DNA from 3 places in the Streptomyces sp. NPDC100445 genome. Region 2 is predicted to be linked to each of the others. Evidence: riboswitches for the same ligand, from Rfam matches in the RefSeq annotation. Region 2 holds a riboswitch; each other region holds the start of a gene.
What was found. A riboswitch is a leader RNA that binds a small molecule or an ion and turns the genes downstream of it on or off. The one in region 2 is predicted to bind cyclic di-AMP.

Region 1: linked by a shared signal. The riboswitch ahead of ACIQVT_RS27555 (C40 family peptidase) and the one ahead of ACIQVT_RS15900 (transglycosylase family protein) in region 2 are both predicted to bind cyclic di-AMP.
Region 3: linked by a shared signal. The riboswitch ahead of ACIQVT_RS24375 (M23 family metallopeptidase) and the one ahead of ACIQVT_RS15900 (transglycosylase family protein) in region 2 are both predicted to bind cyclic di-AMP.

Annotation. Positions count from the first base shown of each region.
Region 1 covers NZ_JBIVZV010000013.1:43,562-52,916, reverse strand. Annotated here, with positions in the region: gene ACIQVT_RS27580 (PspC domain-containing protein) at 1-668, opposite strand, end outside; gene ACIQVT_RS27575 (PspC domain-containing protein) at 865-2,190, shown strand; gene ACIQVT_RS27570 (LuxR C-terminal-related transcriptional regulator) at 2,187-2,930, shown strand; gene ACIQVT_RS27565 (NlpC/P60 family protein) at 2,983-4,044, opposite strand; gene ACIQVT_RS27560 (hypothetical protein) at 4,512-4,865, shown strand; gene ACIQVT_RS27555 (C40 family peptidase) at 4,905-6,017, opposite strand; cyclic di-AMP (ydaO/yuaA leader) riboswitch at 6,026-6,193, opposite strand; gene pcrA (DNA helicase PcrA) at 6,435-8,924, shown strand; gene ACIQVT_RS27545 (M23 family metallopeptidase) at 8,965-9,355, opposite strand, start outside.
Region 2 covers NZ_JBIVZV010000005.1:390,168-399,522, reverse strand. Annotated here, with positions in the region: gene ACIQVT_RS15915 (DUF501 domain-containing protein) at 1-368, opposite strand, end outside; gene ACIQVT_RS15910 (septum formation initiator family protein) at 419-895, opposite strand; gene eno (phosphopyruvate hydratase) at 1,013-2,302, opposite strand; gene ACIQVT_RS15900 (transglycosylase family protein) at 2,665-3,402, opposite strand; cyclic di-AMP (ydaO/yuaA leader) riboswitch at 3,407-3,582, opposite strand; gene ACIQVT_RS15895 (transglycosylase family protein) at 3,765-4,862, opposite strand; gene ACIQVT_RS15890 (cytochrome P450) at 5,036-6,307, opposite strand; gene ACIQVT_RS15885 (nucleoside triphosphate pyrophosphohydrolase) at 7,181-8,164, opposite strand; gene ACIQVT_RS15880 (SurA N-terminal domain-containing protein) at 8,313-8,963, opposite strand; gene ACIQVT_RS15875 (glycoside hydrolase domain-containing protein) at 9,146-9,355, opposite strand, start outside.
Region 3 covers NZ_JBIVZV010000010.1:323,491-332,845, forward strand. Annotated here, with positions in the region: gene ACIQVT_RS24335 (metallophosphoesterase) at 1-109, opposite strand, end outside; gene ACIQVT_RS24340 (metallopeptidase family protein) at 193-543, shown strand; gene ACIQVT_RS24345 (hypothetical protein) at 631-1,140, shown strand; gene ACIQVT_RS24350 (DEAD/DEAH box helicase) at 1,355-3,526, shown strand; gene ACIQVT_RS24355 (amino acid permease) at 3,691-5,274, shown strand; tRNA gene ACIQVT_RS24360 (tRNA-Lys) at 5,374-5,449, shown strand; gene ACIQVT_RS24365 (dihydrofolate reductase family protein) at 5,738-6,871, shown strand; tRNA gene ACIQVT_RS24370 (tRNA-Met) at 6,919-6,992, opposite strand; cyclic di-AMP (ydaO/yuaA leader) riboswitch at 7,293-7,461, shown strand; gene ACIQVT_RS24375 (M23 family metallopeptidase) at 7,471-8,553, shown strand; gene ACIQVT_RS24380 (aldo/keto reductase) at 8,632-9,355, shown strand, end outside.

The DNA of each region.
Region 1 (9,355 bases), on a different contig from region 2:
GCCTCCGGCGGGGCGTCGGCGGCGGCCTGCGCGGCCAGCGGGTCGGGGTCGGGGGCGTCACGGCGCCGCGACCAGTAGCCGGCACCCGCGAGCAGCAGCGAGAGCACCGCTGCGAAGGCCAGCACACCGCCGTTTCTCAGCATCGTCAGGAAGATTCCGCAGCCGACCAGGGTGAACAGCACGGCGGCCAGCGCCTGGCCGTCGACGCGGCCCGTGAACAACTTGCGGAGTTCGTTCTCCTCCTCGTCCTCGTACGGCACCAGGAGCCAGGCGAAGCCGTAGAAGATGAGGCCGAGGCCACCGGTCGCCGACAGCACGGCCAGGGTGATCCGGAAGATCACCGGATCCATGTCGGTCTGCCGTCCCAGTCCCGCGCACACGCCCGCGATCATCTTGTGACCGCGGTCGCGCCGGAACCGCCCGGGAACCGCGCCGGTGTCCTGGCGCTCCTCCCGCTCGTCGGTGTCGGTGTCGGTGTCGGTGTCGGTGCCGGTGCTCGGACCGGCAGCGGTGGCGGTACCGGTGGAGGCGCTGGTGTGGGTGCCGGGGCCGGCCGCTCCTGTCCTTCCCGTCGCGGCGGGCGCGGCATCCGTCGGCCCGGTGCCCGGGGCCGGGCGCGGGCCGGAGCCGGGTCCCGGACCCGTCGCGGCGTGCTCGTGATCCGTCATGCGTCCATGGTGACGGCCCGTCCGCCCCGGCGGCAGTCGGGACAACCCTGGGACGACCCTGAAATCGGCCCCGAGACCGGCCGCGGAAGCGTTCGACGGGCACTGGCCGTCGGACGGACGGCCCGTCCCCGGGCCGGCACCGGCGTCCCCGGCCGGCTCCCGCGGAAGATCAGGGGCGTCTCGGGGGCCGCCCCTGATGCCCCGCCCCTCCGGCCGTGTGAACATCGATGCCATGCCGGAAGCCGCAAGCCCGCCCCTCGACGACCCGCGGCCACCGCGCAAGCTCTACCGCAGCAGCGACGGACGCTGGCTGGGCGGGGTGGCGCGGGGCCTCGCCGGGCATCTCGGGCTGCCCGTCGTCTGGGTGCGGCTGATCTTCGTCGGCCTCTTCATGGCCGACGGGCTCGGAGCGCTGCTGTACGCGGCGTTCTGGTTCTTCGTCCCGCTCGGCATCGGCGGCGTCGGCGGCCAGAAGCCGTCGCTCGTCGGCACGGAGACCTCGGCGGACGGCCGGCGCAAGCTGGTGGCGCGCAAGCCGGACCGGGGACAGATCGCCGCCCTGCTCCTCATGGTCGTCGTGTCCATGGTCTTCGTCGGCAGCGTCGACCTGGACGGCCCGGCCAAGGCCTATCTGGTGCCCGCCGTGCTGGTCGCGGCGGGGGTCGCCCTGGTCTGGCGCCAGGCGGACAACGCCCGCCGGGCCCGCTGGGTGGAGGTCGGCCGCCGGCGCCGTACCCTCACGCTGCTGCGTGCCGCCGGCGGGGTCCTGCTGGTCACCGCCGGTGTCTCGGCCGTGTTCGTCCTCCAGGGCTCGGCCGCCCACCTCGGCGCGGTCCTCCAGGCCGCGCTCGCCGTCCTGGTGGGCATCACCCTGCTCGCCGGCCCGTACCTGGTCCGCATGACCCAGGACCTGTCCGAGGAACGCCTGATGCGTATCCGCGCCCAGGAGCGCGCCGAGGTCGCCGCCCACGTGCACGACTCGGTGCTGCACACCCTCACGCTGATCCAGCGCAACGCCGACAATGTCAACGAGGTGCGCCGCCTCGCCCGCGCCCAGGAACGCGACCTGCGCACCTGGCTGTACAAGCCGGAGGGCACCGGCAAGGACGAGGCGGACGAACCGGACACGGTGGCCGAGGCGGTGCGGCGCAACGCCGCCGAGGTGGAGGACAACCACGGCGTGCCGATCGAGGTCGTCATCGTCGGTGACTGCCCGCTGGACGAGAGGACCGCCGCGCAGATGCAGGCCGCGCGCGAGGCGATGGTGAACGCCGCCAAGTACGGTGGCGACGGCGGTGCCGTACAGGTGTACGCCGAGGTCGAGGGAAAGGCGGTCTTCGTGTCCGTGCGCGACCGGGGCCCCGGCTTCGACCTCGACTCGATACCCGCCGACCGCATGGGCGTCAGAGAATCGATCATCGGCCGTATGGAGCGCAACGGCGGTACGGCCCGGCTGCGGGCGGTACCGGGGGGCGGGACCGAGGTCGAGCTGGAGATGGAGAGGGCGGAGAGGACGTCATGAGCGACGCGACCGAGGGGAACGGGACGACGAGGGCGGTGGAGGCGGCGGGGACCGAGCCGTCCGACGGCGGCGCGGGCGGGCGGCAGGTACGGGTGGTGCTCGTGGACGACCACCGGATGTTCCGCACCGGCGTCCGGGCCGAGATCGGCCGGACCGCCGAGACCGGGGTCGAGGTGGTCGGCGAGGCGGCGGACGTCGACCAGGCGGTCTCGGTCATCACCGCGGCCCGGCCCGAGGTGGTCCTCCTCGACGTGCACCTGCCCGGCGGCGGCGGCGTCGAGGTGCTGCGCCGGTGTGCGGCCCTGATGGCGGACCCCGAGCGGCCCGTCCGCTTCCTGGCGCTGTCCGTGTCGGACGCGGCGGAGGACGTGATCGGCGTGATCCGCGGTGGCGCCCGCGGTTACGTCACCAAGACGATCACGGGCACCGACCTGGTCGACTCGATCTTCCGGGTCCAGGAGGGCGACGCCGTCTTCTCCCCGCGGCTGGCCGGGTTCGTCCTGGACGCCTTCGCCTCCACCGACGCCCCGCCGGTGGACGAGGACCTGGACCGTCTCACCCAGCGCGAACGCGAGGTGCTGCGGCTGATCGCCCGTGGTTACGCGTACAAGGAGATCGCCAAGCAGCTGTTCATCTCGGTCAAGACGGTCGAGTCGCACGTCTCGGCGGTCCTGCGCAAGCTCCAGTTGTCCAACCGTCACGAGCTGACCCGCTGGGCGACGGCGCGCCGACTGGTCTGACCCCTGCGGCACCGTCCGGCCGCACCCCTGCCGCATCCCGTCGTCCGGCCCCTCACGCCACCCGGGTCGCGCCCGCGAACGGCATCTGGTCGACCGGGGCCAGGCGTACCGGGGCCGACGGGTTGGGGGCGTGGATCATCTGGCCGCCGCCCACGTAGATGCCGACGTGACTGATCCCGGAGTAGAAGAACACCAGGTCACCCGGCTGGAGTTCGGAGCGGGAGACCCGCCGGCCCGCGCCGATCTGGGCGTAGGTGGTGCGGGGCAGGGAGACGCCGGCCGAGCGGTAGGCGGCCTGGACCAGTCCCGAGCAGTCGAAGGCGTCGGGGCCGGTCGCGCCCCACACATAGGGGCTGCCGAGCTTGCCGAAGGCGTAGGCGACGGCCGCCGCCGCGCGTGCCGTGGGCGCGGGGGAGGACCCGTACCGCATCGCCTCCCGGGGACCCGCGGCCGACCGGGAGGCGTGCCGGTCGCCGCCGTCGGCGCCGGTGACCTCGGCCCGCTGTACGGGCGTCAGCCGTCGGAGCAGCCGCCGGGCCTCCTCGAGCTTGCCGGTGACGGTCCTCTTCTGCCGGTTCAGCTCCGCCTGCCGGGAGCGCAGCGACCTCAGTTCGATGCGTGCGGCACCGCGCAGCCGCTCGATCTCCCGCAGCTGGTCGCGTACCCGTGACACGGCGGCGGCCTGCCGGTGACCGGCCCGTTCGGCGAACGCGGCGCCGTCCAGGTACCGGTCGGGGTCGCTGGAGAGGGCCAGCTGCCAGGCCGGGTCGACACCGCCCTCCCGGTACTGCGCCGCCGCGATCGAGCCCAGGGCGTCGCGGGCCGAGCTGAGCCTCTGCTGCCGGCGGGCGGCCTGGTCCTGGAGTCCGGCGAGCCGCGCCTTGGCCGCCGTGGCCTCTTCCCTGGCCCCGTCGTACTTCTCGGTGGCCGTCTCCGCCTCGCGGTACAGGCGGTTCACCTCAGCCTTCACCTGCCCGGGTGTCAGCTGAGGCTCGGCGTGGCCCGTCCCGTCGAAAGCCGTCGCGGTGGCCGCGCCCGCCAGGGCGAGTGTGGCGGCTGTGCGGGCCGTATGGCCGCCGAGCGAGCGTTGGCGGGGCTTGCGGTGCGCTGCCACCTGGACCTTCACGTCCTTCCGTACGGCTCGAACGGTGTCGAGCGGGGTCGCGGTGAGTACGCCCGGCGGCGGTCCGCACAGGGGGAACGGGCCGCCGCCGGGTGCTTCTCGGCGCGGTGGCCGGCCGCCGCCCGGGTCCGGGCGGCGTGGGGAGCCGGTCACTGGGGGAGGACGCTAGGCCGAACGGTGACGAGTCGGTAACGCACTGTACGGAACTGATCGAGATAGGACGGATACGACCAGATGCGATCGCGATCACTGACCGAAGTCGTTTTGTTCACGCTGCGTGATGATCGAAGAGTGGGAAGGGGGACAGGCGGGAGAGCTGAGGTGCTATGGCTCGCATAGATGCGACGTCCGACCCGCTGGCCCGTGGAGTCCGCGCGGTGCCCCCGGACATGGGCGCGGGCCGCCCGGGTGGGGCCGGTGGCGGGAGGCCGGGACGCCGCTGGTTAGGCTCCGGCCCCATGGACGTACTCATCCATCTCTTCGTCGGCCTGCACATCGTCGGTATCGCCGCGCTGCTCGGCGGTTTCCTGACCCAGATGAAGGCCATGGGCCGGGGCACGGCCCGGTTCGTGCCCGGGATGCTGCACGGCGCGCTGACCATGCTGGTCACCGGCGTGGCGCTGGTCGGCCTCAATCAGGCCGACGGCCACCACGTCAACACCCTGAAGATCGGCGTGAAGCTGGCCCTGCTGATCGTGATCCTCGGGCTGGTCTACGTCAAGCGGGACGAGGAGCGGATCGACAAGGGCCAGTTCGCACTGGTCGGTCTCCTGACCACGGCCAACATCTTCATCGCCGTGCTCTGGACCTGATCACCGGTTCGTGTGGCCGGGCCACGCGGACCCCGGGGTTCAGACCGGCCGCACCACGCTGTGGACGGCCGACGTGCCGACGGAGGAGACCGGCTCCTCACGGACGTACGCGCCCGGCCTGGGGGCGTGGATCATCATGCCGTCGCCCGTGTAGAGCCCGACGTGGCGGTGGTCGTCGTGGAAGAGGACGAGATCGCCGGGGCGGGCGTCGGCCGGCGGGACCCTGGTGCCGGCGGCGGCCTGCCCGGGAGCGGTACGCGGCAAGGTGACGCCGGCGGACTTCCAGGCGGCCTGGACCAGGCCCGAGCAGTCGTAGGAGCCTGGCCCGGCGGCACCCCACACGCACGGTGCGCCCAGCTGGGCCCGGGCGAAGGCGACGGCCTTCCCTGCCTTGGCCGCGTCCGTGCCGGACGGCGCGGAGCCCGGGACGGTCCGCCGGGCCAGCAGCACGCGCGCGTGGGCGAGCTTCCGCTGCACGGCCGCCTTCACCGCCTTCGGGTCCCTCGGCCCCCGAGCGGCGACCTCCGGCCCGCTGCTCCCGGACGGCGCGACGGCCACGCCCTCGCCCCGCACGACGGCGTTCACGACCGGTGCCGGTGCCGCATGGGTGAGCGGTGCGACGGTGCCCACGGGGGCCGGGGCCATGACACCGCCGTCCCAGCCGGGCGCCACGGCGGCCCTGCCGTGCGCCGGGGCCGCGACACCCGCGCCGGTGGTGGGCGCGGGGCTCCCCATCTGCGTGGACGGGGACGGTGCCCGGTCCGGAGCGGGCGTGGTGTGGTGCTGGGCGGTGGGGGCCGCGGCCGGAGGGGCCGGCACGCTGCCGCGGGGGGTCGGGACGGCGCGGGCCCGGGCCGCGCGCCGGGCGACCTCGTCACGCAGCCGCTGGAGGCTGTCGGCCCGCCGCCCTGGGGCACCGGCCGGTTCCTCCGTCACCGCGGCGGTCGCGGTCGCCGAGTCCGCGCGGCGGTAGAGGTCGTCGATCTTGCGTTCGACCTCCTCCGGGCTCGGCCTGCCGTGCCCGGCCCCGGGCAGGGTCTCCGCGGTCTGGGAGAGCACGGCGAGGGAGGTGAGCGCGGCGGTGGCGAGAGCGGGGGTGCGGACGCCCGCCCCCGGGGTCCCGCCGGGGCGCGGCTTGCGGTGCGACGCCAAGGGAGGCGACTCCTTCCTAGCTGCCGCCTACCGGGTTAGCTGTCGGGTTCGGGCGGACGGAAGGGTTGCCCTACGGCGTCGTCCCGGGCGGGAGTCGGCCGATTCACCCCAGGATTCGGTGGGTCCCCGGCTCCGGGTGCCGCGCAGGGGCACGCCGGACTCGGCGGAGGCCGCGCGGCCCGGCGACGTTCGCCGGAGGGGGGTCGTGCGGCCTGACGGCAACCTAGCCAACTCGTGTGTCTTCTGTGAAGGTTGGTGCGCAGTATGTCCGATACATTTCCGTGACCTCGTGGCGCACGCGCATCCGTGTGACCAGGTGCTTCCGGTGCGTGAGGGGAGGTGGGGCGCTCGTGTGGCGAACATCGGTTCCCGGGACGGTGACCGGTTGTCGGTGGGGCGCCCTAGACTCGGAGAGCGATGAGCAGCCTCTTTGACGACAGCTTCCTGGCGGACCTCCAGCCCCCGCGCGGGCACGACGAGGAGCTTCCGCCGCCGCCCGAGCACGACCACGCTCCGGAGCCCGTCCCGGACGATCTGTTCGGCGGGAAGTTCGACGTGCCGCCGGACCGGGACTCCCACTACCGCGACGGCGCCCCGCGCCCCGTGATCGACGCGGCGGCGCTCCTGGAGGGGCTGAACGAGAACCAGCGCGCCGCCGTCGTGCACGCCGGTTCCCCGCTGCTCATCGTCGCCGGCGCCGGTTCCGGCAAGACCCGGGTGCTGACTCACCGCATCGCCCACCTGCTGGCCGAGCGGAGTGTCCACCCGGGGCAGATCCTCGCGATCACCTTCACCAACAAGGCCGCGGGCGAGATGAAGGAGCGCGTGGAGCAGCTCGTCGGCCCGCGCGCCCACGCGATGTGGGTGATGACGTTCCACAGCGCGTGCGTGCGGATCCTGCGCCGCGAGTCGAAGAAGCTGGGCTTCACCTCGTCGTTCTCGATCTACGACGCGGCCGACAGCAAGCGCCTGATGGCCCTGGTCTGCCGGGATCTGGAACTCGACCCCAAGCGCTACCCGCCCAAGTCCTTCAGCGCCAAGATCAGCAACCTCAAGAACGAGCTGATCGACGAGGAGGACTTCGCCGCCCGGGCCACCGACGGCTTCGAGAAGACCCTCGCCCAGGCGTACGCGCTCTACCAGTCGCGGCTGCGCGAGGCCAACGCCCTCGACTTCGACGACCTGATCATGACGACGGTCAACCTGCTGCGCGCCTTCCCGGACGTCGCCGAGCACTACCACCGCCGCTTCCGGCACGTTCTGGTCGACGAGTACCAGGACACCAACCACGCCCAGTACGCGCTGGTGCGCGAGCTGGTCGGGACGGGCGAGCGGGCCGCCGCGGACGCCGGCGTGCCGCCCGGCGAGGGGGACCTGCCCCCCGCCGAGCTGTGCGTCGTGGGCGACGCGGACCAGTCGATCTACGCCTTCCGGGGTGCGACGATCCGCAACATCCTCCAGTTCGAGGAGGACTACCCGAACGCGACGACGATCCTGCTGGAGCAGAACTACCGCTCCACGCAGACGATCCTGTCCGCCGCCAACGCGGTCATCGAGCGCAACGAGTCACGCCGTCCGAAGAATCTGTGGACCAACGCCGGCCACGGCGCCCGGATCACCGGCTACGTCGCCGACACCGAGCACGACGAGGCGCAGTTCGTCGCGGACGAGATAGACCGGCTCACCGACGCGGGCGAGGCACGCGCCGGGGACGTCGCCGTCTTCTACCGCACCAACGCCCAGTCCCGTGTCTTCGAAGAGGTCTTCATCCGGGTCGGCCTGCCGTACAAGGTCGTCGGCGGCGTCCGCTTCTACGAGCGCAAGGAGGTCCGGGACGTCCTGGCCTACCTGCGCGTGCTCGCCAACCCGGAGGACTCGGTGCCGCTGCGCCGCATCCTCAACGTGCCCAAGCGGGGCATCGGCGACCGTGCGGAGGCCATGGTCGACGCCCTCGCCCAGCGGGAGAAGATCAGCTTCCCGCAGGCCCTGAAGCGGGTCGACGAGGCGTACGGCATGGCCGCGCGGTCGACGAACGCCGTGAAGCGGTTCAACACGCTGATGGAGGACCTGCGCACGATCGTCGAATCCGGTGCCGGACCGGCGACCGTCCTCGAAGCCGTGCTCGAACGCACCGGTTACCTGGCCGAGTTGCAGGCCTCCACCGACCCGCAGGACGAGACCCGCATCGAGAACCTCCAGGAACTCGCGGCCGTGGCGCTCGAGTTCGAGCAGGAACGCGCCGAGGGCGAGTCCGGTACGCTCGCCGACTTCCTGGAGCAGGTCGCCCTGGTCGCCGACTCCGATCAGATCCCCGACGAGGAGGGCGGCGACGGCGTCATCACGCTGATGACCCTGCACACCGCCAAGGGCTTGGAGTTCCCGGTCGTGTTCCTGACCGGCATGGAGGACGGCGTCTTCCCGCACATGCGCGCCCTCGGCGAGGTCAAGGAGCTGGAGGAGGAGCGGCGCCTGGCCTATGTCGGGATCACCCGTGCCCGGGAGCGGTTGTACCTCACGCGGTCGGCGCTGCGCAGTGCGTGGGGCCAGCCGTCGTACAACCCGCCCTCCCGCTTCCTGGAGGAGATCCCGGCCGCCCACCTGGAGTGGAAGCGGACAGGGGGCGCGGCGCCGGTGTCGTCCGGGCCGGTGTCCGGGATCGCGGCCTCGCTGTCTTCGTCCCGCTCGCGGTCCTCGGCGTCGGGCGCGTCCGGGTTCGCCACGCGGCGCACGGCCGAGAAGCCGGTGGTCACGCTTGTGGTCGGCGACCGGGTCACCCACGACCAGTTCGGGCTGGGCACGGTCGTCGGGGTGAAGGGCACGGGCGCGAACGCGGAGGCCACGATCGACTTCGGGGACACCAAGCCGAAGCGGCTGCTGCTGCGGTACGCGCCGGTGGAGAAGCTCTAGGGAAGAAGGCCCCCGCCGTCGGGCGGGGGCCCGCCGGTCCCTACGTCGGATCGAGTCCGTGGCTGCGCAGCCACGGCAGCGGGTCTATGGCCGCCCCGCCCGCCGGACGCACCTCGAAGTGCAGGTGCGGACCCGTGGAGTTGCCGGAGTTGCCGGAGTAGGCGATCGGCTGGCCGGCCTTGACGGTCGTACCGGAGGCGACGCGGTAGCTGGACAGGTGGCAGTACCAGGTCTGCGTGCCGTCCTTCGACGTCAGGATCAGCATGTTGCCGTAGGCGCTGTTCCACTGGGTGCTGACCGTGCCGTCGGTGGCGGCCATCACGGTGGTGCCGTACGAGACCGGGAAGTCGATGCCGGTGTGCACCGACATCCAGTTGACGCCCGCCTGACCGAAGTAGGCGCTGAGTCCGCGCTGGGTGACCGGCAGCACG
Region 2 (9,355 bases):
GCGCTCGGGAAGCCCTGGAGGACCTCGATCGCGTCCCGGCGCCGGATGTAGTCCTCGTGCGCGGCCCGGTAGGCGGCGGCCAGTTCGGGATCGCGCTGGAGCCGTTCGGTCATCTCCTTCATGACGCCGTTCGCCTCCAGCGTGCCGATGGCGGAGGACGCCTTCGGGCACGTCAGGTAGTACAGCGTGGGGAAGGGGGTGCCGTCGGGCAGGCGCGGTGCCGTCTCCACGACGTCCGGCTGACCGCAGGGGCAGCGGTGCGCGATGGCCCTCAGACCCCGCGGCGGGCGGCCCAGCTGCTGCTTGAAGGCCTCGACGTCCGCATCGGTGGGCTCGGTGCGCGGAGTGGGCGGCGGAGGGGTTTCCATGACTGCTTCCAGGGTGGCTTTCTCGTCGTTGTGCCGGTCTTGACGCCGGCTCACTGGTCGGAGGCGTCGGACTTGTCGACGCCGTCCCAGACGTTGGCGTACCAGGGCCGGTGGGCGGCCCTGAGGTCGGCGCGGGACTGCTTGGCCGCGCCCGGGTCGATGACGACGTACCCGGTCTCGCCGGGCAGCACGTAGTGCAGCCGGTCGCGGATCTGCTGCTCGGCGTAGGCGTCGTCCTGCCAGCGCGCCTTGAGGTCGCGCAGCTGTTCGACGCGCTCGCGGGCCTGCTGCTGCCGCCGCTGCACGTCGGCGATCTCCGCGCGCTGGGAGACGTACTGCCGCATCGGGTAGGCGAGGGCGACGACCAGCGAGCACAGCACGAGCGCGAGCAGGGCGGCGCGGCCGGTGAGCCGGGAGCGGCGCGCCTGCCGTTTCGTCTGGGAGCGGTAGACGCGGGCCGCCGTCTGCTCGCCGAGCACCCGCAGCCTGGTCGCGGTGGAGAACCGGTCACGGTCCTTCACGGCCATTGTTTCCCGCCTCCCGTCACACGCGCGTACGTCCCCGGACACGGTACGGGACCGGGTACGGGGACGTACGTACGACTGGCTAGGACATAGCCCGGGCAGGCTCAGCCCCGGTGGCGCCTACTGGTTCGCGAAACGGAACCGGGGGAAGGCCGAGCGGCCCGCGTACACCGCGGCGTCGTCGAGGATCTCCTCGATGCGCAGCAGCTGGTTGTACTTGGCGACGCGCTCGGACCGGGCCGGGGCGCCGGTCTTGATCTGGCCGCAGTTGGTGGCGACGGCCAGGTCGGCGATGGTGACGTCCTCGGTCTCGCCGGAGCGGTGGGACATCATGCACTTGTAGCCGCTGCGCTGGGCCAGCTCGACGGCGTCCAGCGTCTCGGTCAGCGAGCCGATCTGGTTGACCTTGACCAGCAGGGCGTTGGCGGCGCCGTCCTCGATGCCCCGGGCGAGGCGCTCGGGGTTGGTGACGAACAGGTCGTCGCCGACCAGCTGCACCTTGTCGCCGAGCTGGTCGGTGATGGTCTTCCAGCCCTCCCAGTCGTCCTCGAACAGCGGGTCCTCGATGGAGACCAGCGGGTACGCCTCGACCAGCTCGGCGTAGTACTCGGTCATCTCCTGGGCGGTGCGGTTCTTGCCCTCGAAGACGTACGAGCCGTCCTTGTAGAACTCGGAGGCGGCGACGTCCAGGGCCAGCGCGATCTGCTCGCCGGGGGTGTAGCCGGCCTCCTTGATCGCCTCGAGGATGAGGTCGAGGGCCTCGCGGTTGGAGCCGAGGTTCGGGGCGAAGCCGCCCTCGTCGCCGAGACCGGTGGACAGGCCCTTGTTCTTCAGGACCTTCTTCAGGGTGTGGTAGACCTCGGCACCCCAGCGCAGGGCCTCGGAGAAGGACTCCGCGCCGATCGGGGCGATCATGAACTCCTGGATGTCCACGTTGGAGTCGGCGTGCGAGCCGCCGTTCAGGATGTTCATCATCGGCACCGGCAGCAGGTGCGCGTTCGGGCCGCCCAGGTAGCGGAAGAGCGGCAGGTCGCTGGCCTCGGAGGCGGCGTGGGCGACGGCGAGCGAGACGCCGAGGATGGCGTTGGCGCCGAGGGAGCCCTTGTTGTCGGTGGCGTCCAGGTCGAACATGGCCTGGTCGATGAGGCGCTGCTCGGTGGCGTCGTAGCCGACCAGCTCGGGGCCGATCTGCTCGATCACGGCGAGGACGGCCTTCTCGACGCCCTTGCCCTGGTACCGGTTGGGGTCACCGTCGCGCAGCTCGATGGCCTCGAAGGCGCCCGTCGAGGCGCCGGACGGGACGGCGGCACGACCCGTGCTGCCGTCGTCGAGGCCGACCTCGACCTCGACCGTGGGGTTGCCTCGGGAGTCCAGGATTTCCCGGGCTACGACGACGTCGATGGACGGCACGAGCATCTCCTTCTTGGATGTGACGCTGGAAGTGCGGGGCTGTGTGCCTTACGGCTGTGCCTTGCGACTAGAGCCTAACCGTCTCCGGGGCGCCGGCCACCGACCGACCGCCCCGTGGACAAGGCGACCGTACCTTTTGTTTCAGGTCGAAACAAAGGGGGTCGGGGAAACCCGGCCGGATACAACGGGGAGACCCGGCCGGAGAGAGGGGACCGGCGGCAGCGAAAAACCCCGCCCCGGCGCGTACGGGGGAACGCGCGCCGGGGCGGGGAGTCCGTGGGGACGGGGGCGCCCCCGCGCCGGACCCCCGGCACGCGGGCCGGGGGCGGGAGGGGGCTGTGGCTCCGCGCGGAGCCGGGGGGTCACTTCAGGTGGAGCTGCTGACCCGGGTAGATGAGGTTGGCGTCCTCGACGATGTCCTTGTTCAGCCGGAACAGCTTCTCCCAGCCGCCCTGCACGTGCTTCGCGGCGGCGATGGAGCTGAGGGTGTCGCCGGTGACGACCTTGTACTCGCCGTCGCCCTTCTTGACCTTCTGGCCGGTCGGGGTGGTGACGGTCTTGCTCTTGCTCGGGCTCGGCGTCTGGCTCGGGGCCTGGCTCGGGCTCTTGCTCGCGGAGGTGGCCGGGCGCTCGGCGGAGCGGGAGGCGGCCTGCTGGTCGCTGGAGCGGGTCGTGTCGGTGGTACCGGCCGAACCCGAGGTGGTGGTCGGGGCGGAGCCGCCGGTGGACGCGCCCGACAGGCCCGTGCCGCAGACCGGCCAGGCACCCTTGCCCTGCGCGGCCAGCACCTTCTCGGCGACGGCGATCTGCTGCGCCTTGCCGGCCTTGTCGGCCGTGGCGGCGTACTGCGTGCCGCCGTACGCGGCCCAGGTGGAGGCGGAGAACTGGAGACCGCCGTAGTAACCGTTGCCGGTGTTGATGGCCCAGTTGCCGCCGGACTCGCACTGGGCGACGGTGTCCCACTCGGAGGTGGTGGCGGCGGAGGCGGTGCCGGTCGCCATCAGCGGGGCGGCGACGGCGGCGCCGGTGACACCGGCGAGCGTGATGGCCCGGACGGCCTTGGACGGACGACGGTGCTTGCCCTTGGCGGAAAACAGCATGGATCTATCCCCTCACCGACGCCTGCGAGGTGAGCTGTCGGGTTCGGGCCGGTTGAGTTGCCCGGCCGCACCCACGCTGTGCGCGGTGCGGCTTCACCCCCAGCCGGTGCCAGCCTCTTCGACTGCTGGTCCCGGCACTTACCTTGGGTCCCCCGCTCCTGCCTGCGGCGCATGACGCGACGACTGTTCCCGGGCAACCGCTGGCAGGATTCGGCGTTGCGGAAGCCGGGGCCCGTGGTGACGAGCGATCTCGACCGTAGACACGTGATCGCCGGAATTTCAAAGACGATCAAGGCTTCTGAGACTCATCCCACACCTTCGCCAAAACGGACATCAGCCGCGATATGGGGCGTCAACTCCCGCTAGTCGGCGTCCGTTTCGTCCGTGACTTCAAGGGTCTGACCGGCACTGATGTGGTTCGGGTCGGTGCCGATGGCCTTCTTGTTTCCGGTATAGAGCGCGCGCCAGCCCCCGTCGACGTCGAGGGAGTCGGCGATGGACGCGAGGGTGTCGCCCTCACGGACCGTGTAGGTGTCCGGCGCGGGAGAGGCGTGGCGGCCGGAGAGTGCCGGGCTTTGACCGTTTGTCACGTTTTCGTCCGCGTTGGCCCCACGATGGCGCCCGCTCGTGCCGAGACTGCCGGTGTCGACCAGGCTCCAGGAACCGGCGGCCTGCTGAGGGTTGTCCACCTCACCGGCGTCCGGGACGGCCGTGGGCGAGCCGCCGACCCCCCGCGGCGCACCGGCGTCCGGTACGGCGCGCTTGTCGGACTTGGGGGCGTCACTCCCCTTGGACCCGGTCGTCCCGCCGACACCCTTGCCCGGCTTCGCGGTCGGCGTACCCGCCTTGTCCGAGGAGGAGCCGCCCTTCGAACCGGAGTTGGCGGACGAGCCGGTACCGGTGGAGGACGGCGAATCCGGCGAACCGGACGTACCGGAGGCATCGGATGTGTCGTTCGTCCCGTTCGCGCCGTCCGTCCCGGTGGAACCGGTCGGGTCCGGTGTGCCGGACGAGCCCTCGGTGCCGCCGGTGTCACCGGAACCACCGGAGCCGCCGACGCCCGTGTCCACGTCCACCGAGCCCGAGTCGGAGGTCAGCCCGGACAGCAGGGCGCAGGTCGCCCAGGGAGTGGTCCCCCGGCCGGCGAGGATCTTCTCGGCGACGGCGATCTGCTGGGAGCGGCTGGCCTGGTCGGCGCTGGCCGCGTACTCGGTGCCGCCGTATCTGGCCCAGTCGTCCTGCGAGATCTGGAGGCCGCCGAAATATCCGTTGCCGGTGTCCGCGCTCCAGGAGCCGCCGCTCTCGCATTCGGCCACCTTGTCCCACGTGGTGCCGTCGGCCGCGTTGGCGCTCGCGGCGCCGAGGAGCGGAATGGCGATGGCGGAGCCGGTCACGCCGGCCGCCACGAGGAGCGCCGGAGCCTGACGGGGGCGACGGTGTCGGCCGTTCCCGGAGAGCATGCAGAAGCCTTTCGAGCGACAGCTGGACCGGCGCGGCGAAACCGTGCCCGCCGCGCTGAGGGGTGAACGTATCGGCAGACGATCACTTGTCACAAGTTAATGCCGCACAGATCACGTGAAGATCACAAAGTTGAACGTCTGTCATTTCCCGTGCGGTGGGGGCGGGGCGGTCCTCAGCCGGTGGGTGTGAACTCCACCGGCAGGGTGCGCAGACCGCGCATGATGAGCCCGCCGCGCCAGCGCAACTCGGCCGGGTCCGCGGCGAGACGCAGGTCCGGCAGGCGGGTGAGCAGGGTGGCGAGCGCGGTCTGGCCCTCCAGCCGGGCGAGCGGCGCGCCCAGGCAGTAGTGGATGCCGTGGCCGTAACCGAGGTGCTGGTTGTCGCGGCGGGCGAGGTCGAGCACGTCCGGGCCGGCGAACCGGGCCGGGTCCCGGTCCGCCGCGGCCAGGACGACGAGCACCGGATCGCCCGGCGCGATGTCCTGCCCGCCGACGGTGAGCGGCTCGGTGGCGAACCGCCAGGTCGCCAGCTCCACCGGGCCGTCGTAGCGGAGCAGTTCCTCCACGCCGGTCTCCAGCAGGTCCCGCTCCCCGCGCGCCAGGGACTCCTGGAGCAGGCCGCGCTGCTCGGGGTGGGTGAGCAGCGCGTAGGTGCCGTTGCCGATGAGGTTCACCGTCGTCTCGAAACCGGCGAACAGCAGGATGAAGGCCATCGCGGCGGCCTCGTTCTCCGTGAGGTGCTCGCCGTGGTCGGAGGCGCGGATCAGGCCGGAGATCAGGTCCTCGCCGGGCGCCGGCTCGGCGGGCAGCGCCGCGCGCTTGCGGTGGATCAGCTCGGCGAGGTAGCCGCGCATCTTCTTCACCGACCGGGCGACCCCGCCCCGGGGCCCGCCGCCGTGCCGGATCATCATGCCCGCCCAGTCCCGGAAGTCGTCCTGGTCCTCGGGCGGGACACCGAGCAGGTCGCAGATGGCGTAGATGGGCAGCGGGAACGCGAACTCGTGGATGAGATCGGCGGACCCGGTCGCCGCGAACCGGTCGATGAGCCGGTCGGTCAGCTCCTGCACCCGGGGCGCGAACTCCGCGACCCGGCGCGGGGTGAACGCCTTGCTGACCAGCCTGCGCAGCCGGGTGTGGTCCGGCGGGTCGATGTTCAGCAGGTGCGTCATCAGTTCGGCCTTGCGCTCGCCGGGGATGCCGGTCTTGCCCCTGGCGTGCGCGGGCTCGTCGTGGTGCGCCGGGTTCTTGCTCAGCCGCTGGTCGGCCAGGGCCTGCCGGGCGTCGGCGTACCGGGTGACGAGCCACGCCTCGACCCCGCTCGGCAACCGCGTGCGGTGCACGGGGGCGTGCTCGCGCAGCCAGGCGTAGGCGGGATAGGGATCGGTGGCGAACTCCCACGTGAAGAGCGCGGGCGCCGGGCCGTCGGGGCGGAGCTGGTCGGTCACTCCCCGACGGTATCCGCCCCACGGGCCAGCGCACGGCGGGGGCAGGCACGAGCGCCTCCGGCGGGGTGGTGAGGTGCGGTGAGGTGAGTGGGGTGGGTGAAGTGGGGTGGGGGAATGTGCGGCGGCTGTTCTCCGGCCCAGGGGCGGTGGCGTGCGGCAGAGGGTGGTGGGTGGGGCGGAGGTTCCCCGGTCCCGGGGAGACGGGGGTGGGCCGGGGTAGGACAGGTGCGGGTGTGGGTGCGGGTACGGCGGACGTCGCCCCAAGGGCTTGGGGAGGCAGGCGTACGGCGGGTGCGGTGGCCGGTACCCCAGGACGCGGGGCGACAGGGCACGTGGCGGGCGTGGCCGGCCGTTGCCGGGCGCTGGGAAAGCGGAGGGGCGTGGGGTGGGCGGCGGATCGAGGAGCTGTTGCCCCGGCGCTGGGGAGGCGGAGGGGCGTAGGACGGGTGGCGGATAGAGGGAACGCTGCCCCGACCGCGGGGATGCGGGGGGCAAGGCACGGGATGCAGGGGGCAAGGCGCACGGCAGGTGTGACGGCCGTTCCCCCCGGCCTCGGGAACGCAGGGGTGAGGGGCGTACCGCTGGTGCGGTGGCCGTTGGCCCAGGCGACGCGAGGGCACAGGGCGCGCGGCAGGTCCGGCAACCGTGCCCCCGGCCCCCCGGCCCCGAGCGACGAGAGGCACACGGCGTATGCCGGGCGCGGCGGCCGGCGCCGGGGCGCCGTGGTCACCGCGAGCGGGCGGTGCTGGCGCCGGGGTCTGTGAGTTCGGCGGGGTGGTGACCGTGCCGGTTCCGGGGGCTCCGTCGGTCCCGGGCGCCGGGATCTCGGGCCTCAGGTGTGAAGGCCGTGCCGTTTCACCGGGCGCGGCGGGGTCAGGACGGTAGGCCCTCGGCGGTGCGTATCGCGTCCCGGTACGCCCGGGCGGCCGCTCGCAGTGCCGCCTCCGGGTCGATGCCGGCCGCCTCGGCGCGCGCCGCCAGCGCCAGCAGTTCGTACCCGATGCCCTCGCCCCGCGGCAGCGGTACGTCCAGGCCTGCCGTGCGGGCGCGGGAGGCGAGCTTCGCGGCCAGGGCCAGGCCGGGCTGGCCGAGCGGGACACCGTCCGTGGCCGAGGCGCGCCGCTTCTCCTCGGCCTTGGTGCGCAGCCAGTGCTCCTTGACGTCCTCCGGGGTCTCGGCCGTCTCGTCGCCGAAGACGTGCGGGTGGCGGTGGACGAGCTTGGCGACGATGCCGCCGGCGACGTCGTCGACGGAGAACGGCGCGTCCGGGTGCTCCTCGGCGATCCGGGAGTGGAAGACGACTTGGAGGAGGACGTCGCCCAGCTCCTCGCGCAGTTCCTCGCGGTCACCGGCCTCGATCGCCTCGACCAGTTCGTACGCCTCCTCGATGCCGTACTTGGCGAGGCCCTCATGGGTCTGCCGGGAGGACCACGGGCACTCAGCGCGGATGCGGTCCATGACCTGCACGAGGTCCAGGAGCCGGGCGCCGGGCAGGTCGTAGGAGGCGGGCAGCAGCTCCAGGTCCGGCATGGCGGTCCGGCCGCCGCCGGCCAGCCGGGCCAGGCCGTCGGTGAGGGCCGGCTCGCCCTCACCGGTGGCCACGACCACCACCGTCCGCCCGCCGGCGCAGGCGTCGACCAGCTCCTGCGCGGTGGGCGACGTAGGCGTCACCGTTATCCCCGCCTCCCGCAGGTACGGCAGCTGCGGGTGGGCGCCGTCCGCGCAGAGCACGGCGTCGGCGGCGCGCAGGACCTGCCAGGCGGGCCAGGAGAGCAGACCGGGGGCGACGCGGTGGCTGGTGGTGAGCAGGACGACACGGCCGGGGGCGGCAGCGGTCTCGCGGCGGGATTCGTTCACGATCCGAACGTAACCCACGGCGCGGGCGAACGGATCGCGTTGTCCACAGGCCCGAAGAGTCCTGTGATCGTATGACCGACCAGCCCAGCCCCTCGACCAACCGGCCCGGGCAGCCGACCGGTCGGTCCAGCCCCCTCGACCGGCCGGCCTAGGCCGTGGCCGGCTGTCCGTCCGCCGAGGTGACCTCGCGGACCCACGGCGTCCGGGCGTCCACGCGGCTGCTCTTCTGCACGTCCCAGGTGCCGTAGCGCGGGTTGAGGTCGACGTGCAGTTCCCGGGACGCCGCGGACAGGGTCTTCCAGAACTCCGGCCTGCTGGTGTCGGTGCCCAGCTTCGCGGCGAGCTTCTGCGCCTCCAGCTGGAGGCGCAGGTTGTCGTCGAGGCGTTCCGGGGCGATGCCGTACTTCTGGAGCCAGGCCGTCTCCAGGCCCTTGGCGCCACCGGTCTGCTGCTCCAGCCCCGCACGCATCTGCTGGATCTCCTTGCGGGTGACCGTGACCCCCTCGTCCTGGGCGGCGCGGTGCAGCACCCGGTCGAGGACCATGTTGTGCAGCGTGTCGCGGGTGAGGCTGCTGGTGGAGGAGACGACCTGCTGGTACTGGGCGTCGTCCGTCACCGCGGCCCGCTGCGCCGCGCGGACCTCGCCGACCCTGTTCTCCAGCTGGGCGACGGTGATCCGCCCGCCCCCGACGACGGCCGCGGCGCCCGGGTGCGCGTCGTTTCCGCAGGCGGTCAGCAGGGGTGCCGCGGCGGCGATCGCGGCGGTGAGGACGAGCGCGGTGCGACGGCGGCGGTGCAAGGAAACCTCCAGGGGAGATTGCAATGACTTGCGATGATCGATGGTAGGCAGTGGGCAGCTCGCGGCCAACCCATTCGACCAACGATTCACGCGCCCTTCGGGCACCGCCGCCCGCCACGCCTTCCGCCGCCGGTCCGTGCGCGGGTCCGTGCGACAGTCCGGGCACCGCCCCGGGCGACGGGTCAGCCGACGAGCGCCACGGGCGCGTCCCACGCGTCCCGGTCGACGGTCAGCGTGACGCCGCCGTGCGACTCCTTGCTGTTGACCAGGTACTGGTGGGCGCGGCTGTGCTGGGTGAACCGTGTGGCACCCCACGGCCAGTCCGCGGTCGTCGTGTTCTGCTTGTCCCACAGCGCGTACCAGAGGTTGCCCGGCAGGTCGGTACTGTCCTT
Region 3 (9,355 bases), on a different contig from region 2:
GCCGCGCGGCGGGCCCGGGGGAGGGAAGCGGACGGGTGCGCGGTCGGGCGGGGCGGGCGCGGCCCGAGGTCCGGTTCCGCAGGGCGTTCAGGGCTGCGAGGCGGGCCATTGGTCCCGTATGCCCAGGTGCGGGCGCGGATATGCGGCGTTCCGGGACCCGCGTACGGGCGCCGCGTGCCGGACAATGACGGTGTGCTGGAGATGACGCGCGAGGAGTTCGAGGGACTGGTGGCCGAGGCGCTCGACCGGATCCCGCCGGAGCTGACGCGGCTCATGGACAACGTGGCCGTGTTCGTGGAGGACGAGCCGCCGGCCGACGATCCCGGGCTGCTCGGGCTGTACGAGGGCACTCCGCTGACCGATCGGGGCGAGTGGTACGCCGGCGTGCTGCCGGACCGGATCACCGTCTACCGGGGACCCACGCTGCGGATGTGCGACAGCCGCGAGGACGTCGTCGCGGAGACCGAGGTCACGGTGGTGCACGAGATCGCCCACCACTTCGGCATCGACGACGCCCGGCTGCACGCCCTGGGTTACGGCTGAGCGGCGATGGGCGCGGCGCGCGTGTCCTCTTGCGGGCGGCGGGAGTTGGGGTGGTTGACTCCGTCCCCGCCCCCGGAGGTGGCCGCCGTGCGCCCCTTGAACGTACCCGTCCGTCTCGCCGTCGCGGTGCTGGCCGTCACCGCCGCGGCGGGCTGTGTGAACGTGGGTGACGACGCGGGCCGGGCCCGGCCCGCCCATTCCGTGGGACGGCACGGCGGTGGTGCGCCCGGCGGCGGCCCGGTGGCCGGCGCGGGCGGCCTCGGCTTCGAGGAGCCGGCGGCGGACGGCAAGCACGGGCGCGGCGGCAGGGCGAAGCGCGGCGGGTCGCCGTCGGCGTCGGCCGGCCCGACCGGGGCGGACAGCGCCTCGGCGGTCCCGGCGAAGCCGGGCGGGAGCACCGCGCCGGGGGAGCCGGCGCCGAGCAAGGTGCCGCCGACGCCACCGGTCAGCTCCGCGCCGCCCGAGCCGCCCGCCACCACGCCGCCCCCGCCGGTGACGGAGCCGCCGTCCGCGGAGCCGTCGTCCTCGGCGCACGAGGAGACGGGACCGCAGCTGGTGCAGCGGGAGCCGGCGCCCGCCGCGGGCGTCGCCGCCTGACCTGAACTGGCCTTATGCACCCCGGTTTGCCTTCGGGGGCAGAGGGTGCGTATGGTAGTAGATCGTTTGATCCCATTTGCCCGGCGCCATCACAGAGAGCGCCGTGTGGCGCGTACTCTCCCCTTGCCGTGGCGGACCGCATTGAGGCGGTCGTGAGCGAATCACGGAGTTGACGGGCGCGTGCCGAAGAGACTCCGGAAGGTTTCGCATTCGCATGTCCGTGTCCAGTACTGACCAGATCGTCGTGTCCGAGAACGAGAACGAGAACGAACTCGTCGACGTGACGACCGAGGTCACCGAGGCCCCCGAGGCCGCTGACACCCCCCAGACCACCTTTGCCGACCTCGGTCTCCCCGAGGGCATCGTGCGCAAGCTCGCACAGAACGGCGTCACCACCCCCTTCCCGATCCAGGCCGCGACCATCCCGGACGCCCTGACCGGCAAGGACATCCTGGGCCGGGGCCGCACCGGCTCCGGCAAGACCCTCTCCTTCGGTCTGCCGACCCTGGCCACGCTGGCCGGCGGCCGCACCCAGAAGCACAAGCCGCGTGCCGTCATCCTCACGCCCACCCGTGAGCTCGCCATGCAGGTCGCCGACGCCCTCCAGCCGTACGGCGACGTGCTCGGCCTGAAGATGAAGGTCGTCTGCGGCGGCACCTCGATGGGCAACCAGATCTACGCCCTGGAGCGCGGCGTCGACGTCCTCGTCGCCACCCCGGGCCGGCTGCGCGACATCATCAACCGCGGCGCCTGCTCCCTGGACGACGTGCAGATCACGGTCCTCGACGAGGCCGACCAGATGTCGGACCTGGGCTTCCTGCCCGAGGTCACCGAGCTGCTCGACCAGGTCCCCTCCGGCGGCCAGCGGATGCTCTTCTCCGCCACCATGGAGAACGAGATCAAGACGCTCGTCGACCGCTACCTCAGCGAGCCGGTCCTGCACGAGGTGGACGCGGCCCAGGGCGCGGTGACGACCATGTCGCACCACATCCTCATCGTGAAGCCCAAGGACAAGGCTCCGGTCACCGCCGCGATCGCCTCCCGCAAGGGCCGCACGATCATCTTCGTCCGCACCCAGCTGGGCGCCGACCGCGTCGCCGAGCAGCTGCGCGACTCCGGCGTGAAGGCCGACGCGCTGCACGGCGGCATGACCCAGGGCGCGCGCACCCGCACCCTGGCCGACTTCAAGGACGGTTACGTCAACGTCCTCGTCGCCACGGACGTCGCCGCCCGCGGCATCCACGTCGACGGCATCGACCTGGTCCTGAACGTGGACCCGGCCGGCGACCACAAGGACTACCTGCACCGCGCCGGCCGCACCGCCCGCGCGGGCCGCACCGGCACGGTCGTCTCGCTGTCCCTGCCGCACCAGCGGCGCCAGATCTTCCGCCTCATGGAGGACGCCGGCGTCGACGCCGCGCGCCACATCATCCAGGGTGCCGGCGCCTTCGACCCGGAGGTCGCCGACATCACCGGCGCCCGCTCCATGACCGAGGTCCAGGCCGAGTCCGCGGCCAACGCAGCGCAGCAGGCCGAGCGCGAGGTCGCCCAGCTCACCAAGGAGCTGGAGCGCGCCCAGCGCCGCGCGACCGAGCTGCGCGAGGAGGCCGACCGCCTCGTCGTCCGGGCCGCCCGCGAACGCGGTGAGGACCCGGAGACCGCGGTGGCCGAGGCGCAGGCGACGGCCGCGCAGGAACTGGCCGTCGCCGTGGCCGCGGAGCCGGCGGAGCGGGAGACCGAGCGCGAGGAGCGCCCGGCCGCCGCCGCGCCGTACGAGCGCCGCGAGCGCCGTCCCTCCGACCGTGACCGTGGCGAGCGGGGCTTCGAGCGCCGTGACGACCGTGGTGGCCGTGGCTTCGAGCGCCGTGACGATCGCGGTGACCGCGGTGGCCGTTCCTTCGAGCGTCGTGACGACCGCGGTGACCGTGGTGGCCGTTCCTTCGAGCGTCGCGACGAGCGTCGTCCGTTCGACCGTGACCGTGGCGAGCGGGGCTTCGAGCGCCGTGACGACCGTGGTGGCCGTGGCTTCGAGCGCCGTGACGACCGCGGTGACCGCGGTGGCCGTTCCTTCGAGCGTCGCGACGACCGTGGTGACCGTGGTGGCCGTTCGTTCGAGCGTCGCGACGAGCGTCGTCCGTTCGACCGTGACCGTGGCGAGCGGGGCTTCGAGCGCCGTGACGACCGTGGTGACCGCGGTGGCTTCCGCCGGGACGAGCGCGGCGGACACCGGGGCAGCGACCGTCCGTTCAACCGCGACCGCCGCGACGACCGCCCGGGCTTCCGCTCCGGCGGCCACGAGCGCCCCAACGGCCGTCGTGACGACCACCGTGGCACCGGCTCCTTCGGGCGCCGCGAGGACAAGCCGCGCTGGAAGCGCAACAGCTGACATCCAGTGAGACGAGAAGGGCCCCTACGACTCCGGTCGTAGGGGCCCTTCCCGCTTTCCCGGGCCGCAGCGCCCAGCGCCCGCCGCACCGGCGCGGCGCCTCCACCCGGCCACGGGCCCCGCCCGGCGCATGCCGCGCCCCCGCGCAGGGCATTGCTGGGGGCATGACAGATGACGTGAGAGCGGGCGACGGCGCGGGTGAACCGCGGAAGGCGCCCGGCCGGTCCGGCCTGTCCGAGGCGCCCGCCCCGCCCGGCACACCCGCCCAGACCGGCCTGTCGGACGAGGAACGGCTGGCCGAGCTGGGATACACCCAGGTCCTGGCCCGCCGGATGTCGGCGTTCTCCAACTACGCCGTCTCCTTCACGATCATCTCGGTCCTCTCCGGCTGCCTGACCCTCTACCTGTTCGGCATGACCACCGGCGGGCCCGTCGTGATCACCTGGGGCTGGGTGGTGGTCGGCCTGATGACGCTGTCCGTGGGCCTGGCGATGGCCGAGATCTGCTCGGCCTACCCCACCTCGGCCGGCCTGTACTTCTGGTCCCACCGCCTGGCGCCCCCGCGTTCGGCGGCGGCCTGGGCGTGGTTCACCGGCTGGTTCAACGTGCTGGGCCAGGTGGCGGTGACCGCGGGCGTCGACTTCGGCGCGGCCTCCTTCCTCGGCGCCTACCTGAACCTCCAGTTCGGCTTCCGGGTGAGCCCGGGCCGCACGGTGGCGCTGTTCGCCGCGATCCTGGTCCTGCACGGCCTGCTGAACACCTTCGGCGTGCGGATCGTCGCGTTCCTGAACGGCGTGAGCGTGTGGTGGCACGTGCTCGGGGTGACGCTCATCGTCGGCGCGCTCGCCCTCGTGCCCGACCACCACCGGTCACCGGCGTTCGTCCTCACCGAGTTCGTCAACCGGACGGGCTGGAGCAGCGGCCCGTACGTGGTCCTGCTGGGCCTGCTGATGGCCCAGTACACCTTCACCGGCTACGACGCCTCCGCCCACATGACCGAGGAGACCCACGACGCGGCCACGGCGGGCCCCCGGGGCATCGTCCGCGCGATCTGGACGTCCTGGATCGCCGGGTTCGTCCTCCTCCTCGGTTTCACCTTCGCCATCCAGTCCTACGACGCGGAACTCGCCTCCCCCACCGGCGCCCCGCCCGCCCAGATCCTCCTGGACGCCCTCGGCGCCACGGCCGGCAAGCTCCTGCTGCTGGTCGTCATCGGCGCCCAGCTCTTCTGCGGCATGGCGTCCGTCACCGCCAACAGCCGCATGATCTACGCCTTCTCGCGGGACGGCGCGCTGCCCTTCTCCCGGGTCTGGCACACGGTCAGCCCGCGCACCCGCACCCCCGTGGCGGCGGTCTGGCTGGCCGCGCTCGGCGCCCTGGCCCTCGGCCTGCCCTACCTCATCAACACGACCGCGTACGCGGCGGTGACGTCCATCGCGGTCATCGGCCTGTACATCGCGTACGTCATCCCGACGTTCCTGCGCGTCCGCAAGGGCGCCGCCTTCACGCCCGGCCCCTGGCAACTGGGCCGGTGGTCACGCCCCGTCGGGATCGTCTCGGTGAGCTGGGTGGTGGCGATCACCGTCCTCTTCATGCTCCCGCAGGTCTCGCCGGTCACCTGGAGCACCTTCAACTACGCCCCGGTCGCCGTCCTGGCCGTCCTCGGCTTCGCCACCACCTGGTGGCTGGCGTCGGCCCGCCACTGGTTCCTGGCGCCCACCGACACCCCCATCCCGGCCGATAAGTGACGATCCCGCGCACTCCCGCCCCGCCGACACGGCCGTGTCCCCGATACCCGATCGGAGACCCGGCCTCCTCCGGCTATGCTCGGACAGGCAACATCGCCTGGGCCCTTAGCTCAATTGGCAGAGCAGTGGACTTTTAATCCATTGGTTGTGGGTTCGAGTCCCACAGGGCCTACCACCACCAGGCAGGGTTTCACCCCCCTGACCTGGCCCCAGCGCCCGGCCCGGGCCACCCCCGGCCCGGGCGCTGCCGCGTTCCCGGGTCGTCGCCGCGACCCGAACCACCGCGTCGGGAGCGCTTCGAGCGGCGGTGCGCCGCTGACGCGTGAACTCGTCGCCCGCGTCGCCGCGTGCGGGAGGACCGAGCGGGCGGCGGGAAGTGGGGCGGCGTGCCGCCGGGGTAGGTTCGCTGGGATGTGAACCATGACTTCGGCCGGTCCACGGGCCGCCGTGAGGGAGTGCGCCGATGCCCCTGCCGTACGTACTGCTGTCCGCCGCCGTCTCCCTCGACGGCTACCTGGACGACACCGGCCCGGAACGGCTGCTGCTGTCCGGGCCGGCCGACTTCGACCGGGTCGACGCGGTACGGGCCTCCGTCGACGCCATCCTGATCGGCGCCGGCACGATCCGCGCCGACAACCCGCGCCTGCTGGTCAACTCCGCCGAGCGGCGCGCGGCCCGGGTCGCGGCAGGTCGGCCGGCGTATCCGCTGAAGGTCACCGTCACGGCCTCCGGCGACCTGGACCCCGGCGCCCACTTCTGGCACACCGGCGGCGACAAACTCGTCTACACCACCGACGACGGCGCCGCCCGGGCCGCCCGTCTCCTCGGCGGCACCGCCGACGTCGTACCGCTCGGGCCCGCGCTGGACTGGCGGGCCCTGCTGGAGCACCTGCACGACGTGCGGGGCGTGGGGCGCCTGATGGTCGAGGGCGGCGGGCAGGTCCACACGCAGCTGCTCCGGCAGGACCTCGCCGACGAACTCCAGCTCGTCCTCGCCCCGCTCCTCGTCGGCGACCCCGCGGCCCCGCGCCTGTTCGGCCCCGGCGCCTACCAGGGCGGTCGCCTGCGTCTGACCGACACCCGGCGCATCGAGGACGTCGTCCTGATGCGCTACGAGCCCACGGCTCCCGGCGCCGGCCCGGTCCCCGTCCCCGCCGACCGCCACTGGCTGCGCGCCGCCTGCGAGCTGGCCGCGCTGTGCCCGCCGTCCCGGACCGCCTTCAGCGTGGGCGCGGTCGTGGTCGCCGCGGACGGTACGGAGCTGGCCCGGGGCCACTCCCGGGAGGGCGACGACGCCCTGGTCCACGCGGAGGAGGCGGCCCTCGCGAAGACCGACCCGGCCGACCCGCGCCTGCCCGGCGCCACGGTCTACAGCAGCCTCGAACCGTGCGCCCGCCGCGCCTCGCGGCCCACGCCCTGCGCCGAGCTGATCCTGCGCGCCGGGGTGCGCCGGGTGGTCACGGCGTGGCGCGAGCCCGACACGTTCGTCGCGGGCGCCGACGGCTCGGGTGTGCTGACCGGCGCGGGCGCCCGGGTCGTCGTACTGCCGGAGCTGGAGGCGCTGGCCAAGGCGCCGAACGGGCATCTGCTCGCCTGACAGCACTCAGGGCCGGAATCCAATGGATTCCGGCCCTGAGTCTTCAGTAGCGGGGACAGGATTTGAACCTGCGACCTCTGGGTTATGAGCCCAGCGAGCTACCGAGCTGCTCCACCCCGCGTCGTTGTGTCTCTACTGTACGCCATCCACGGGGTGCGATGCACATCGGTTCCCCGCGCCCCCCTGTCGTCGTCGCTCTGAGTGATGACGGGGGAGCTGTGCGATGACGACCGAGTCACCATCAAACGTGCGAGTGACTCCTGTACCTCGGCCAACTCGCCCGTTGTGCAGGCATCTTGACCGATTGATCCCCGGACGGAAACGTCAACGATCAAGACGAGACGGCTTGGAAAGTGACTGGCAGGTCTATTAACGTTCGATAACGCAGCGCGGTCGTCCCAGCCGTCACCAGCGACGGCTCCGTGCGCACGCGCCGAATCCCGCAAGGGAACCGGGGAACCACCACCCTGGGGTGAATCTCGCGAATGCCGCCGTGGAACCCATGCGGGTCCACGCCCGGTATACGCGCGTAGGAGACCTTCCCGCTCCGAACCCGTCAGCTAACCCGGTAGGCGGCGGAAGGAAAGGAGCGCGCCCGCGTGGCGTCCAACCGGCCTGCCCCCAGCACCCCGTTCCCGCCCGCCCAGCGCGAGGGCGAGACCTTCGGCTACGGCGACCGCCGGGCCGACGAGGGCCCCTGGGAGGAGTGGAACCCCACCGAGGACTCCGTCGTCCCGGTCCGCGGCCGGCACCGCGTCGCCAAGCAGCGCGGCGGCTTCGCGCGCAGCTCCACCGTCCTCGGCGTCGGCGTGATCGCCGCGGTCGGCGCCGGCGGCATGGCCAGCGCCAACACGGGCAAGCCGCCGGTCTCCATCTCCCTGCCCGACCTGCCCGACCTGCCGGAGATGCCTTCCGTCGGCTCCCTCTTCGGCGGCACCGCCACCGAGGCGCCGGAGACGGCCACGGCCACGACCGCGCTCAGCGCTGTCGGCGTCGCCGACGACCACGCGGGCACCGACGCGGGCGAGGCCCTGCGCACCCGGATCCTGGCCCAGGCCGAGCGGCAGCAGGGCCAGGCCGAGAGCAGGGCCACCGCCGCCGCGCTCGCCAGCGCCGAGCGGCAGAGCGCGGCCGGCGCCGCCCGGGCCGAGGAGGAAGCCGCCGCGCACGCGGCCGAGGCCAAGAGCAAGGCCGAGGCCGCCGCCGAGAAGGAGGCGGCGAAGAAGGCCGCGAAGCTGGCCGAGGAGAAGCGCCGGGCCGAGCAGGCGAAGCTCGCCGGGCAGTACACGCTGCCCACCTCCTCGTACACGATCACCTCGACGTTCGGCGAGGCCGGCAGCATGTGGTCCTCCGGCCACCACACCGGCCTCGACTTCGCCGCCCCCACCGGCACGCTCATCAAGGCGATCCACGGCGGCACGGTCACCGAGGCGGGCTGGGCCGGCTCCTACGGCTACCGGACGGTCCTCACCCTCGACGACGGCACCGAGCTGTGGTTCTGCCACCAGTCCTCGATCAACGTCACGGCCGGCCAGAAGGTCACCACCGGCGAGGTCATCGGCCGCGTCGGCGCCACCGGCAACGTCACCGGCCCGCACCTGCACCTGGAGGTCCACCCCGGCGGCCAGGCCACCGGCACCGACCCGATGACCTGGCTGCGGGGCAAGGGCCTCACCCCCTGAGCGGCATCCCGCGGGAACTCGGCGCCGGCCCCGGGATGTGATCTCCCGCCGCCGGCGTTGTAGTGACGTATGACCTCACTGACATCACCGCGCACACTCGGCTCCTCCGACCTCCGGGTCTTCCCGCTCGCCCTCGGTGGCAACGTCTTCGGCTGGACCGCCGACGAGCAGACCTCCTTCGCCGTCCTCGACGCCTACGCGGCCGTCGGCGGCAACTTCGTCGACACCGCCGACTCCTACTCCGCCTGGATCGAGGGCAACCGGGGCGGGGAGTCGGAGACGATCATCGGCAGGTGGGTCAAGGCCCGCGGCAACCGCGACGACGTCGTCATCGCCACCAAGGTCAGCCAGCACCCCGAGTACCGGGGCCTGTCCGCGGCCAACATCAAGGCCGCCGCCGACGCCTCGCTGCGCCGGCTGGACACCGACCGCATCGACCTCTACTACACCCACTTCGACCAGCCCGAGGTGCCGGTCGAGGAGATCATCGGCGCCCTCGACGACCTGGTGAAGGCGGGTAAGGTCCGGCACATCGCCGCCTCCAACATCAGCCCCGAGCGCCTGCGGGCCTCCCTCGACCACTCCGACCGCGAGGGCCTGGCCCGCTACGTCGCCCTCCAGCCCCACTACAACCTGGTCTCCCGCGACACGTACGAGGGCCCGCTCCAGGACCTCGCCGCCCGCGAGAACCTGGCCGCCGTCCCGTACTTCTCCCTCGCCGCGGGCTTCCTCACCGGCAAGTACCGCCCCGGTACGACCGTCGACAGCGCCCGCGCCGGTACGGCCCAGAAGTACGCGGACT